One region of the Allobosea sp. OAE506 genome, then DNA from elsewhere that is predicted to be linked to it. Evidence: predicted binding sites of a transcription regulator. Region 1 holds the regulator's gene; each other region holds the start of a gene.

Evidence for each region. Region 1 encodes LexA, which represses DNA repair genes until DNA is damaged. Its sites were predicted from a motif close to TGTTCNNNNTGTGTTCNG; they were not measured.
Region 2: the regulator LexA is predicted to act here: its motif matches at 2,389-2,406, upstream of ABIE41_RS13090 (putative DNA modification/repair radical SAM protein).
Region 3: the regulator LexA is predicted to act here: its motif matches at 1,927-1,944, upstream of ABIE41_RS00180 (DNA recombination protein RmuC).

The regions. Positions count from the first base shown of each region.
Region 1 covers NZ_JBEPOB010000001.1:3,592,722-3,596,932, forward strand. Annotated here, with positions in the region: gene trpC (indole-3-glycerol phosphate synthase TrpC) at 1-527, shown strand, start outside; gene moaC (cyclic pyranopterin monophosphate synthase MoaC) at 524-1,021, shown strand; gene ABIE41_RS17435 (molybdopterin molybdotransferase MoeA) at 1,021-2,232, shown strand; gene lexA (transcriptional repressor LexA) at 2,343-3,083, shown strand; gene ABIE41_RS17445 (ComEC/Rec2 family competence protein) at 3,096-4,211, opposite strand, start outside.
Region 2 covers NZ_JBEPOB010000001.1:2,681,266-2,685,476, forward strand. Annotated here, with positions in the region: gene ABIE41_RS13080 (glycogen/starch/alpha-glucan phosphorylase) at 1-1,988, opposite strand, end outside; gene ABIE41_RS13085 (hypothetical protein) at 2,099-2,278, opposite strand; gene ABIE41_RS13090 (putative DNA modification/repair radical SAM protein) at 2,437-3,651, shown strand; gene ABIE41_RS13095 (UdgX family uracil-DNA binding protein) at 3,660-4,211, shown strand, end outside.
Region 3 covers NZ_JBEPOB010000001.1:26,886-31,096, forward strand. Annotated here, with positions in the region: gene truA (tRNA pseudouridine(38-40) synthase TruA) at 1-152, opposite strand, end outside; gene fmt (methionyl-tRNA formyltransferase) at 152-1,081, opposite strand; gene def (peptide deformylase) at 1,276-1,857, opposite strand; gene ABIE41_RS00180 (DNA recombination protein RmuC) at 1,977-3,161, shown strand; gene ABIE41_RS00185 (OsmC family protein) at 3,173-3,682, opposite strand; gene ABIE41_RS00190 (ABC transporter ATP-binding protein) at 3,778-4,211, opposite strand, start outside.

The DNA of each region.
Region 1 (4,211 bases):
ACGGCCCCTCCTTCCAGGGCCGTCCGGAATTCCTGCTGCAGGCGCGCGCGGCGTCGGGGCTGCCCGTGCTGCGCAAGGATTTCCTCTACGATCCCTATCAGGTCTACGAGGCGCGGGCCTGGGGCGCAGACTGCATCCTGATCATCATGGCCGGCGTCGACGACGCCACGGCGCGCGCGCTGGAGACCACCGCCTTCGACCTCGGCATGGATGTGCTGGTCGAGGTCCATGATGACGTCGAGCTCGACCGGGCGCTCGCGCTGAAGAGCCGCCTGCTCGGCATCAACAACCGCGACCTGCGCGATTTCACCGTCGATCTCGCTGTGACCGAACGTCTCGCGCCGCGCGTGCCGGCCGACCGGATCGTCATCAGCGAGAGCGGCATCTTCAGCCACGCCGATATCGGCCGGCTGAACGGCGCCGGCGTCCGGACCTTCCTCGTCGGCGAAAGCCTGATGCGGCAGGCCGATGTGACGGGTGCGACCCGCGAGCTGCTAACCGGCCGGGCCCAGGAGAGCGCCGCGTGAGCGGGCTCAGCCATCTCGACGCCCAGGGCCAGGCGCATATGGTCGATGTCGGCGACAAGGCCGAGACCTCGCGCACGGCCATCGCGGAAGGCTGCGTTGTGATGCAGCCGCAGACGCTGGCGATCGTGCGCGCCGGCGACGCCAAGAAGGGCGACGTGCTCGGCACGGCGCGGCTCGCCGGCATCATGGCCGCCAAGCGCAGCCATGAGCTGATCCCGCTCTGCCACCCGCTGCTGATCACCAAGATCGCGGTCGATCTCGCGATCGACGACGCGCTGCCCGGCATCCGGGTGCGCGCCGAGGTCAAGGTCAAGGGCCAGACCGGCGTCGAGATGGAGGCGCTCACCGCCGTCAGCGTCGCCTGCCTGACCGTTTACGACATGGTCAAGGCGGCCGACCGCGGCATGCGGATCGAGGGTATCCGGCTGATCCACAAATCCGGCGGCAAGTCGGGCGTGTTCGAGGCTGACGTCACCGCCAGGGGACAGGGCTGATGGCCCTGACGCCGGTCCCCGTCGCGCTGCGCGCGCTGCTTGACAGCGTGCCTGGTCCAACGCCCATCGAGACGCTGCCGCTGGCGCAGTGCGCCTGGCGGGTGCTCGGGTCCGACATCGCGGCGCTGCGGACGCAGCCACCCTTCGCCAATTCGGCCATGGACGGCTATGCGGTGCGGGCGGACGATCTCACGCCCGGGACCGAACTGCGCGTTCTCGGCGAATCCGCGGCCGGGCGCTCCTTCGGCGGCAGCGTGGCCGCCGGCGAGGCGGTGCGCATCTTCACCGGCGCGCCGATCCCCGAGGGCGCCGACACCATCCTGATCCAGGAGAACGCCGACGGTGTCGGCTCGGCCGCGATCACCGTCCGCGAGGGCGCGCCGAAGGGCAAGTTCATCCGCAAGGCCGGGCTCGACTTCAGCCTGAACGACAGCCTGCTCGCCACCGGGACCCGCCTCGACAGCGCCGCACTCGGGCTCTCCGCCGCTGCGGGCCACCCGGCGCTGCCGGTGCGCCGCAAGCCGCTGGTCGCGATCCTCGCCACCGGCGACGAGTTGGTGCTGCCGGGCGAGACCGTGGGGCCGGACCAGATCGTCGCCTCCAACTCCTTTGCGCTCGCCGCTTTGGTCGAGCAGGCTGGCGGAACCGCGCTCGATCTCGGCATCGCACGCGACGACCATGCCGACCTCGCCGAACGAATCGGCCGGGCGCGGCAAGCCGGTGCCGATGTGCTGGTGACTTTGGGCGGCGCCTCGGTCGGAGCGCATGACCTCGTCCAGGAGGCGCTGAAGCGCGCCGGGATGGATCTCGGCTTCTGGAAGATCGCGATGCGGCCGGGCAAGCCGATGATGACAGGCCGGCTCGGCCCGATGGTCGCGATCGGCCTGCCGGGCAACCCGGTGTCCTCGATCGTCTGCGGACATCTCTTTGTCGTCCCGGTGGTCGAGGCCCTGCTCGGCATGCCCTCGCCCGAGCGCGACCGCAGCGAGCCCGGGCTGCTGGGGCGCGACATGCCCGCCAATGACGAGCGCGAGGATTATCTGCGCTCCAGCCTGGTGCTGACCGACTCGGGCTGGGAGGCCACGCCCTTCGAGCGGCAGGATTCCTCGATGCTCGGGTTGCTCGCCCAGGCGCAGGCGCTGGCGATCCGCACGGTCTTCGCGCCGGCCGCCGCTAAGGGCGATCCCTGCCGCTTCATCCGCCTGCGCTGAGGGGCGACACGGGCACGTCGGCTTGCGGAACACAACGCGAACGGGTATGGTGTTCGTGATTTGTTTCGAATCTGCGGTGATCGGCAGATTTCAGAGCGCCGGCGGGGATCATGCTGACACGCAAACAGTTCGAACTGCTTCGTTTCATACAGGAGCGACTGCGCGAAAGCGGCGTTCCCCCCTCCTTCGACGAGATGAAGGATGCGCTCGACCTCAAGTCGAAATCCGGCATTCACCGCCTGATCATGGCGCTCGAGGAGCGCGGCTTCATCCGCCGTCTTCCGAACCGGGCGCGGGCGCTCGAAGTGATCAAGCTGCCCGACGGTGCCGGCGGCGGGCTGCAGCCCGGTGCGCGCCGCTTCAACCCCTCGATCGTCCAGGGCGGGCTCGGCAAGGAGACGCCGCCGGCCAAGGACGGGCTGCCCGGCCGGGTACGGCCGGTCGAGACGGCATCGGAGGATGCCCGCAACACGATCGCGATCCCTGTCATGGGCCGCATCGCCGCGGGCACGCCGATCTCGGCGATCCAGAGCCGCAGCCACAGCGTCGCGCTGCCCGCCGACATGCTGGGCTCGGGCGAGCATTTCGCGCTGGAGGTCCGTGGAGACTCGATGGTCGAGGCCGGCATTCTCGACGGCGACACAGTGGTGATCCGCCGCCAGGACACCGCCAACACCGGCGATATCATCGTCGCGCTGATCGACGACGAGGAGGCGACGCTGAAGCGGCTGCGCAAGCGCGGCTCCTCGATCGCGCTGGAAGCGGCCAATCCCGCCTATGAGACGCGCGTGCTCGGCCCCGACCGGGTCAAGATCCAGGGCCGGCTGGTCAATCTGATGCGGCGCTACTGACCGGCAGCCGCCTTAAGGGAGGCGCTCGGCATCGGGCGCGTCCTCGCCCGGCGGCGGCGGAGCTGTGCTCGCGGGTGTTGGCGCGGGCTGGGGACGACGGCGGCTCCAGGGCCGTTCGCCGGTATCCTGTGCCGCGAGGTTTTGCCAGCCAGACCTGGTCTTGACGAGTGCGGTCGCCCCGTCGCGTAGCAGCGCCATCCTGTCGATCAGCCGCGCGCGGCAGGTCGCGGTCCAGGGGATCGGTGTCACCACCACATCGGCGCGGCGACAATCCTCGATGATGGCGAGCCGGTCCTGCGCATAGGCGATACTGTGCCCCTCCTTCGTCGTCATGACGCAGCCGCGGGCATCGCAGGCCGCGCCCTTGCGCAATGAGGGATCGTCGGGCTGGCGGCCGTCGCCATCCGCCGTCAGCCATTGCTGCATGACGAAGCGGCTCGGCTTGCCTGCAATGACCAGCAGGCCGTCCCTGCCGCGCACCGCGATGCCCGAGCCGTCGCGCTCGATCAGGATCGCCGGCTTGTCGGGTTTGGCCGCAACGGCGACGCCTGTGACCAGCGGCAGGATGGCCAACAGGCGCAGCTTCGTCGTCCACAGCGTCGCCCAGAGCAGCGCGGCGGCAAAGCAGCCGAGCGCGGCCGGGCCGAAGGCCGCCAGCACGAGGGTCGAGTGGTCGATGGTCGCGACCCAGTGCGCCAGCTTCAGCACCACCTCCGAGGCCATGCCCATCAGCCACCAGGCCGGCGCGTCCAGCCCGAAGGGATAGGCGAGCACGCCAAAAACGGCGGCCGGCATGACGAAGAGCGAGACGAAGGGCAGCGCCAGCGCGTTGCCCAGCAGGCCGAAGGGGTTGAAGGTCTGGAAATGATAGGCGCCGAAGGGCGCCGTCGCCGCCGTGGCCAGCAGGGTCGTCACGATGATGCCGCTGGCGGCGATCCAGAGCGGGCGCAGCGGCCAGGGCAGTGCGGGTGGCGGCTGCAACCGGCCGCGCTCCTCCCAGCGCTCGGCAAAGGCGATCAGCGCCGCGACCGCGCCAAAGGACATCTGGAAGCTCGGCCCCAGCAGCGCCTCGGGCTCGCGCAGCAGAACGATCATCGCGGCGAGCGCGAGATTGCGCATGCTCAGCGC
Region 2 (4,211 bases), 910 kb from region 1:
CCCGACGCCTCCATGCCGGCGGTCGAGATCTGCTCCGAGACGTCGGCGGCCGGGATGATCAGCTCGGCGGCGCTGACGTTGTAGTTCGGCAGGAAGACGACCTTGAGCCGGTCGCGGGTGGTGATGTCGTTGTTCACGACGACGGCGACGTCGTTGATCAGGTTGATGATCGCCTTGGCGGTGCCGTAGTTCGAGGCGGCCTTGCCAGCGAAGATCTTCACCCGCGGCGCCCAGTCGCGATAGGGCTCGGAGCGGATCGCGTCATAGAGCGCGATCGTCTCGAGGATGTTGAGCAGCTGGCGCTTGTATTCGTGGATGCGCTTGATCTGGACGTCGAAGATCGCGTCGGGATCGACCGTCACGCCGGTGTCCTGCCGGATGATCTTGGCGAGCTTGAGCTTGTTCTCGCGCCGGATGGCGGCAAGGCGCTGGTGCAGCGCGGCGTCGCCGGTATGCGCCGCGAGGCGACGGATCTGGCCGATATGGTCGGTCATGTCCTCGCCGCAGACCTCCTGCAGCAGCTTCGTCAGGCCGGGATTGGCGCCGAAGAGCCAGCGCCGCGGCGTGATGCCGTTGGTGACGTTGGTGATGCGGCCGGGGAAGATCGCGTTCAGCGGTGCGAAGACCGTCTGTTCCATCAGCTTGGAATGCAGCGCCGAGACACCGTTGACGGTGTGCGAGCCGACGAAGGCGAGATGGGCCATGCGCACGCGCCGGCCGTGATGCTCGTCGATCAGCGAGATCGTCGAGAGATCGATATTCTCGCCGCCGCTGGAGCGCCGGACCTCCTCCAGGAAGCGGGCGTTGATGGCGAAGATGATCTGCATGTGGCGCGGCAGCAGCCGCTCCATCAGCGCCACCGGCCAGGTCTCCAGCGCCTCTGGCAGGAGGGTGTGGTTGGTGTAGGAAATGGTGGCGTTGGTGATCGTCCAGGCCTCTTCCCAGGGCAGGCCGTGCTCGTCCACGAGCAGGCGCATCAGCTCGGCGACGGCCAGCGACGGATGGGTGTCGTTGAGCTGGATCGCGACCTTGTCGGCGAGGTTGTCGAGCTTGCCGAACTGGCGGTAGTGCCGGCGCACCAGATCCTGCAGCGAGGCGGAGGTGAAGAAGAACTCCTGCCGCAGCCGCAACTCCTGCCCCGCGGGGGTGGAATCATTGGGGTAGAGCACCTTCGAGATCGCCTCGGCGCGGTTGCGCTCGGCGACCGCGCCGACGATGTCGCCCTGGTTGAAGGCATCGAGCGACAGCGGGTGCAGGGCGCGCGCGCGCCAGAGCCGTAGCGTCGTCGCATCCCGGCCGCGCCAGCCGACGACCGGTGTGTCGTAAGCGACGGCAAAGACCGCCTCTTCCGGCTCCCAGAAGACCTCGCCGGGCTTCTGCGTGGCGGTCAGCGAGCCGCCGAATCCGATCTTGTAGGAGGCTTCGCGGCGCTCGAATTCCCAGGGGTTGCGGAAGGAGAGCCAGTCCTCGGGCACCTCGATCTGCTTGCCGCCGTCGATGCGCTGCTTGAACAGGCCGTGGTCGTAGCGGATGCCGTAGCCGAGCGCCGGTACGCCGGTCGAGGCCATCGCCTCGAGATAGCAGGCGGCGAGACGGCCAAGGCCGCCATTGCCCAGAGCGGCATCGGGCTCGATCGACTCGATCGCCGAGAGATCGACACCGAGTTCGCGCATCGCCTGCGCCATCGGCCCGGTGAGCCCGAGATTATTAAGGGCGTCGCCGAGCGAGCGGCCAATCAGGAACTCGAGCGAGAGATAATAGACTCGCTTGCGGCCGGTCTCGTAGCTCTCGCGGGTCGAGCGGTGCCAGACATCGACGACATGGTCGCGTGCTGCGAGGATGCCGGCGGTCAGCCAGTCATGCGGCTGGGCGACGGAGGCGTTCTTGCCCAGCGAGTAGGTGAGCTTCCGCAGAATCTCGGCCTTGAGGGCCTCGACCCGCCCGGCGGCGTCGGCAGGGCGGGTGGCGGTGGAGGCGGTCTCGGTCAAGCGCTGTTATCCCGGCTGTTAATCTATGATGACTTTCGGAGCTAGGCACCGCCAAGTCCAGCCGAAACTACCGCAGCGCATCATCGCAGCGCATCAGGGCGACCTTGCTCTCACGGGCGAAGGGGAGCCGGTTCCTCCCGGGTCTCCTGACCCAGCTGCTTGGCGCTGGTCACGGCGGAGTCGGTCAGGCCGACGACGCTCGCCCAAGCGCTGCGGGTATGGCTGCCCTGATGGGCGATGGCGTCGTAGCCGATCAGGATAACGGCGACGAGAAGCAGGATCCGGAACATCGGTGTCTCCTTGAAATGACGTGCCGCCCCAACGCGCGGCAGTTGCGCCTGTTCCGGAGAAGGCTGCCGCGACGAAAGGTCTCTGGCGGGAGCACGCCATCCGCGCTACCTAGAACAAAGAATGAACGAAAGGGCGCGGTGTGGCACAGCTGTCGGTGATGGAGAAGCTCGAGATCCTAAGCGACGCGGCCAAATACGACGCCTCCTGCGCCTCCAGCAGCACGACCAAGCGCAATTCGCTGAAGGGCGGCCTCGGCTCGACCACGGGATCGGGCATCTGCCATTCCTATGCGCCGGACGGCCGCTGCATCTCGCTTTTGAAGATCCTGCTGACCAATTACTGCAGCTATGATTGCATTTTCTGCATCAATCGCTCGTCGAGCAATGTCCGGCGCGCGCGCTTCACGGTGGAGGAGGTCGTCGACCTCACGCTGAGCTTCTACAAGCGCAACTACATCGAGGGGCTCTTCCTCTCCTCGGGCATCATCCGCTCGCCCGACTACACGATGGCGGAATTGGTGCGGGTGGCGCAGACGTTGCGTGAGGTCCATGGCTTCCGCGGTTACATCCACCTCAAGCTGATCCCCAGCGCCAATGCCGATCTGGTGGCGCAGGCCGGCCTCTATGCCGACCGCGTCTCGATCAATGTCGAACTGCCGACCGAGGTTTCACTGGAGCGCTTCGCGCCCGAGAAGCGTCCGCGCGAGATCAGTGCCGCCATGGGCGGGCTGCGGCTGCGGATCGAGGAGAGCAAGGCCGAACGGGCGAAGACGCGGCGCGCGCCGGTGTTCTCGCCCGCGGGGCAGAGCACGCAGATGATCGTCGGCGCCGACGGGACGAGCGATGCGACGATCCTGCAGCGCAGCGCGCAGCTCTATGGCTCCTTCGGCCTCAAGCGGGTCTATTATTCCGCCTTCAGCCCGATCCCCGATGCCAGCCGCCAGCTGCCGCTGTCGGAGCCGCCATTGCTGCGCGAGCACCGGCTCTACCAGGCCGACTGGCTGACGCGGTTCTACGGCTTCGAGGTCGGCGAGATTCTCGACGACGGCGCGGACGGGATGCTCGACCTCACCGTCGATCCCAAGCTCGCCTGGGCTTTGCGGCATCGCGCGCGCTTTCCGGTCGACGTCAACCGCGCCGATCGCGAGACGCTTTTGCGCGTGCCGGGGCTGGGCACGAAAAGCGTCGCGCGCATCCTGGAGACGCGCCGCTTCCGCCGCTTAAGGCTGGAGGATGTCGGCAAGCTTGCGCGCTCCATGGCGACGCTACGCCATTTCATCGTTGCGGAGGGCTGGCGGCCCGGCGCTTCTCTCGACAGCGAGCGGCTGAAGCAGCATCTGGCGCCGAAGCCGCAGCAACTCGCATTGCTGTGAGGCCCGCCATGGCGCAGCCCGGCATCCTGGCGCGTCTCGACCACCCGGCCGATTTCGACGGCTGGCGGCGGCAGGCGCGCGCGCTGGCGCTGGCGGAGGTGGCGCCGGCGCGGATCGAGTGGCAGGTCGGGGCGGAAGCGTCCGGGCTGTTTTCCGGGTTGGCCGAGCCCCCGCCGCTGCCGGCGAACGGGACGGAGCTGCGCGTGCCGCGCGATTTCGTCGAGCTGGCGCAGGCGGTCGTGTGCCATCGCGACGTCAGCCGCTTCGATCTGCTCTACCGCCTGCTGCTGCGGCTCCAGCGCGAGCCGACCTTGCTGCATGTGATTACCGACGACGAGGTCCATCGCGCCCGGGCGATGGCGAAGTCGGTCCGCCGCGACCTGCACAAGATGACCGCCTTCGTCCGCTTCCGCGAGGTCGTCGGACCCGATGGCGGGGAGGCTTTCGTCGCCTGGTTCGAGCCCGAGCACCACATCGTCGAGCGCGTCTCGCGCTTCTTTGTCGAGCGCTTCGCGGCGATGCGCTGGTCGATCCTAACGCCGCTGCGCTCGCTCCACTGG
Region 3 (4,211 bases), 3.6 Mb from region 1:
GTGCGCCCGGCGCAGTGCAGCCTGACAGGATGATTGCAGAAGGCTTGAATCGCCTCCTCGACGCTCTGCTGCACGGAGGGGCCGTTGAGCTGCCGCTGCCAGCCCGAAAAGGGCGTGCCGTCATATTCGATGACGAGCTTGTAGCGCGGCATCAGAGCTTGTGGCCGGCAGCAAGCCGCGCCCCGCGCAGGAACTCGGCGCCGCTGATGGGCCGCCCGCCGGCGCGCTGGACCTGAAGCAGCTTCACCGCCCCTTCCGCACAGGCGACAGTGCCCTCCTCGTCCAGCAGCATGCCGGGCTCGGCCGCGCCGCCCGCAAGCGCCGTGCGCAGGACCTTGAGCCGCTCCGGGCCCTTGCCGAGATCGACATCGGCGAAGGCGCCCGGAAAGGGGGCGAGCCCGCGGACAAGATCGTGAACCTGCCGGGCCGGGCGGCCCCAGTTCAGCTTCGCCTCGGCATTGGCGATCTTGGCGGCGTAGGTCACGCCCTCCTCCGGCTGCGGCGTAAAACGCAAGCCGCCCCGGCCGAGCGCGGCGAGTGCGCGGACCATGAGATCGGCGCCGAGCGGCGCCAGCCGGTCGTGCAGCTCTCCGGAGGTCATGTCGGGGCCGATCTCCAGCCGCTCAACCATGCCGACGGGGCCGGTGTCGAGGCCGGCTTCCATCTTCATCACGCAGACGCCGCTTTCGGCATCGCCGGCCATGACGGCGCGCTGGATCGGCGCGGCGCCGCGCCAGCGCGGCAGCAGCGAGGCATGCAGGTTCAGGCAGCCGAGCTCCGGAATGTCGAGGATCGCCTGCGGCAGGATCATCCCATAGGCGACGACGACCGCGACATCGGCCTGATGAGAGGCGATCTGCTCGGCCACATCGGGCGTCTTCAGGGTCGACGGCGTGAAGACGGGGATACCGAACCGCTCGGCCGCCCTATGGACCGGCGACGGCTTCAGTTCGAGGCCACGGCCGGCCTGGGCCGGGGCGCGGGTGTAGCAGCTGACGACCTCGTGGCCCTGGCCGATGATCTCGGTCAGGGTCGGCACCGCGAAATCGGGCGTGCCCATGAAGATGACGCGCAAACTCATACGCTGGATACTACCTCAACTGGGCAGGGATGGCCCGCCGCCTGATCATCTGAGCCCTCATCCTGAGGAGCCGCGAAGCGGCGTCTCGAAGGATGGTCCAGGAGGCTCCGGAACCATCAGGAGCATCCTTCGAGACGCGCTCGTGCCGAGCGCTCCTCAGGATGAGGGCCGCGGAACGAATTAACGCCGTTGCGTCACCCCTCGCGCCGCGCCTGCTTGGCGAAGCGCTTGGTGACGCGCTCGCGCTTGAGGCGCGAGAGATGGTCGATGAACAGCACGCCGTTGAGATGGTCGATCTCGTGCTGGATGCAGGTTGCGAGCAGACCGTCGGCCTCGATCTCCTGCCGCTTTCCGTCGAGATCGGTGTAGGCGACCCTGACCGAAGCCGGGCGCTCGACCTCCTCGTAATATTCCGGGATCGAGAGGCAGCCCTCTTCATAAACGCTGCGCTCCTCCGAGGACCAGGTGATCTCCGGATTGATGAAGGCGATCGGATTGCGCGGCTGGCGGTCGCGCTTCTCCTGGGAGCCATCGGTGTCGGCCTCGGCCGGCTCCTCTTCCGCAGCCGGCTCGGGCGCCCTCTTGGCGACATCGAGCGTCACCACGCGCCAGGGCACGCCGATCTGGATGGCGGCGAGACCGATGCCCGGCGCGTCATACATCGTCTCGAACATGTCAGCGACGAGCGTGCGGATCTCGGGCGTGATCTCGGCCACCGGGGTGGAGACCAGCCGGAGCTGGGCGTCTGGCAGGATGACGAGCGGGCGGATGGCCATGGAGCTGTGTCTGCGCGGTTTTCGGATGATGAACCGGCCACATAAGCGCTCGCGCCGCGTGGGTCAAACCGTTCCGCTTTCGTTCGAATTGATTCACCCGAATCGGTTATCCTGACGGGATGACAGAGATCGCCTTCATCCTTCTCGACCGGCCTGTGACCTGGGCGCAGGCTGCGCTCGGCTTCGGCGGGGCGACGCTGGGCCTGCTCCTGCTGCTGGCGCTCTCCGCCTGGCGCGGCAGCCGGCGGCGGGCGCTGGAGGCGCTGATCGCCGCAGAGCGCGCCCGCGAGACCGACGACAAGGTCGCCGAGATGAACCGCCTCCAGGCGGAGCTGACCGGCCGGATGCAGTCCATGGCCGAGATCCTCTCGACGCGGCAGGGCGATCTCGCGCGCCTCGTCGCCGACCGGATGGAGGGACTGCGCCACCAGGTCGGCCAAGGGCTGGAGCAGAATGTCCGCCAGACCAGCGAGAGCCTCGGCCGGCTGCAGGAGCGGCTGGCGGTGATCGACAGCGCCCAGAAGAACCTGACCAACCTCACCTCCGAGGTGGTGACGCTGCGCGACGTGCTCGCCAATAAGCAGGCGCGCGGCGCCTATGGCCAGGGCCGGATGGAGGCGATCATCCGGGACGGGCTGCCCGGCGCCTTCTTCGCCTTCCAGCCGCAGCTTTCCAACGGCAAGCGGCCCGATTGCCTGGTGACGCTGCCGGGCGACGGGCGCGGTCTCGTCATCGACGCCAAGTTCCCGCTGGAGAGCTTCACGCAATTGCGCGAGGCCCGCGGCGAGGAGGCGCGCAAGGTGGCCGCTGCCCGGGTGCGCAACGATGTCGGCGTGCATGTGAAGGACATCGCCGAGCGTTATTTCCTGCCCGGCGAGACGCAGGACCTCGCGCTGCTCTTCGTGCCGTCGGAGTCGATCCATGCCGATCTGCACGAGCATTTCGACGACGTGATCCAGAAGGCGCATCGCGCCCGGATCATGATCGTCTCGCCCTCGCTGCTGGCACTGGCGATCCAGCTGATGCAGTCGCTGGTGCGCGATGCACGGATGCGCGAGGAGGCTCAGGTGATCCAGAGCGAGGTCGGCAAGCTGCTGGCGGATGTCCGGCGGCTCGGCGAGCGGGCCGAGAAGCTCGACCTGCATTTCCGCCAGGCGCAGGACGATGTCGCGGGGCTGCGGACCTCAGCGGGCAAGATTGTGGGCCGCGGCGAGCGCATCGTGGCGCTCGATTTCGACGAGGCGAAGGGCGAGCCGACGCTGCCCTTCGCCGAGGGGCTGGCCCTCAGGAAGGCCGCCGAGTGAGCGGACGGCGGTCAGGCGACCGACAGGGTCGCGCTGAGCTCGGGCTTCACGTTGAGCGTCTGGAAGACGACGCAGTAGCGCTCGGTCAGCTTCAGCAGCGTGTCGAGCTTCTCCTGCGGCGCGTCGGTCTCGACCTCGAAGGACAGCCGGATCGCCTTGAACCCGACGGCGGCATCCTTGGCGACGCCGAGCGTGCCGCGGAAGTCGAGATCGCCCTCGGCATGGACAATGCCCTTCTTGAGCTCGATCTCGAGCGCGGTGGCAACCGCCTTCAGCGTCACCCCGGCGCAGGCGACGAGCGCCTCCAGCAGCATGTCGCCCGAGCAGAGTTCGGCGCCCGAGCCGCCGGTGGCCGGGTGCAGTCCCGCGAGCGCGATCGCACGGCCGGTCTCGACCTTGCAGGCGATGTGCTGATCGTCGAGCTCGCCCTTGGCCTTCAGGGTGACGACGGCTGCGCCGGGGTCGGAGCGATAGGAATCCTTGAGCGGGGCCTGCAGGGCGCGGAGAGCGGTGACGTCCATGGTGTCAGAACCTCAAGTCGAATGAGCCGGTCGGGATCGCTGATAAAGGCTCTCGCCATCGCAGGCCATCGGAAAGCCGTGCGCCACAGTGCAGCTCACCACCACATCCCCGCGGTCTCGGCGGCCTTCTGCTGGTGCGGGGCCTCATCGCGCAGCGAGCGGTCGAGGCTGCGCAGCACCTCGCGCTTGGCCGCCTCAAAGGCAGGGGAGAGCCGATCGCGCGGGCGGGCGAGCGGGTTGTCGAATTCGTCGAAGATGCGGCCGGGCTTGGGCTGCATCACCACGATCCGGTCCGCCAGCGTCACCGCCTCCTCGACATCATGGGTGACCATGACGACGGTGGGCCGGCTCTCGCCCCACAGGGCAAGGAGATGGCCATGGAGGCTGGCGCGGGTGGTGGCGTCGAGCGCCGAAAAGGGCTCATCCATCAGCAGCAGCTTGGGGCGCGTGACGAGGGCGCGGGCGATGGCGACCCGCTGCTGCTGGCCGCCGGAGAGTTCGCGGGGCCAGCGCCGGTCATGCCCGCCGA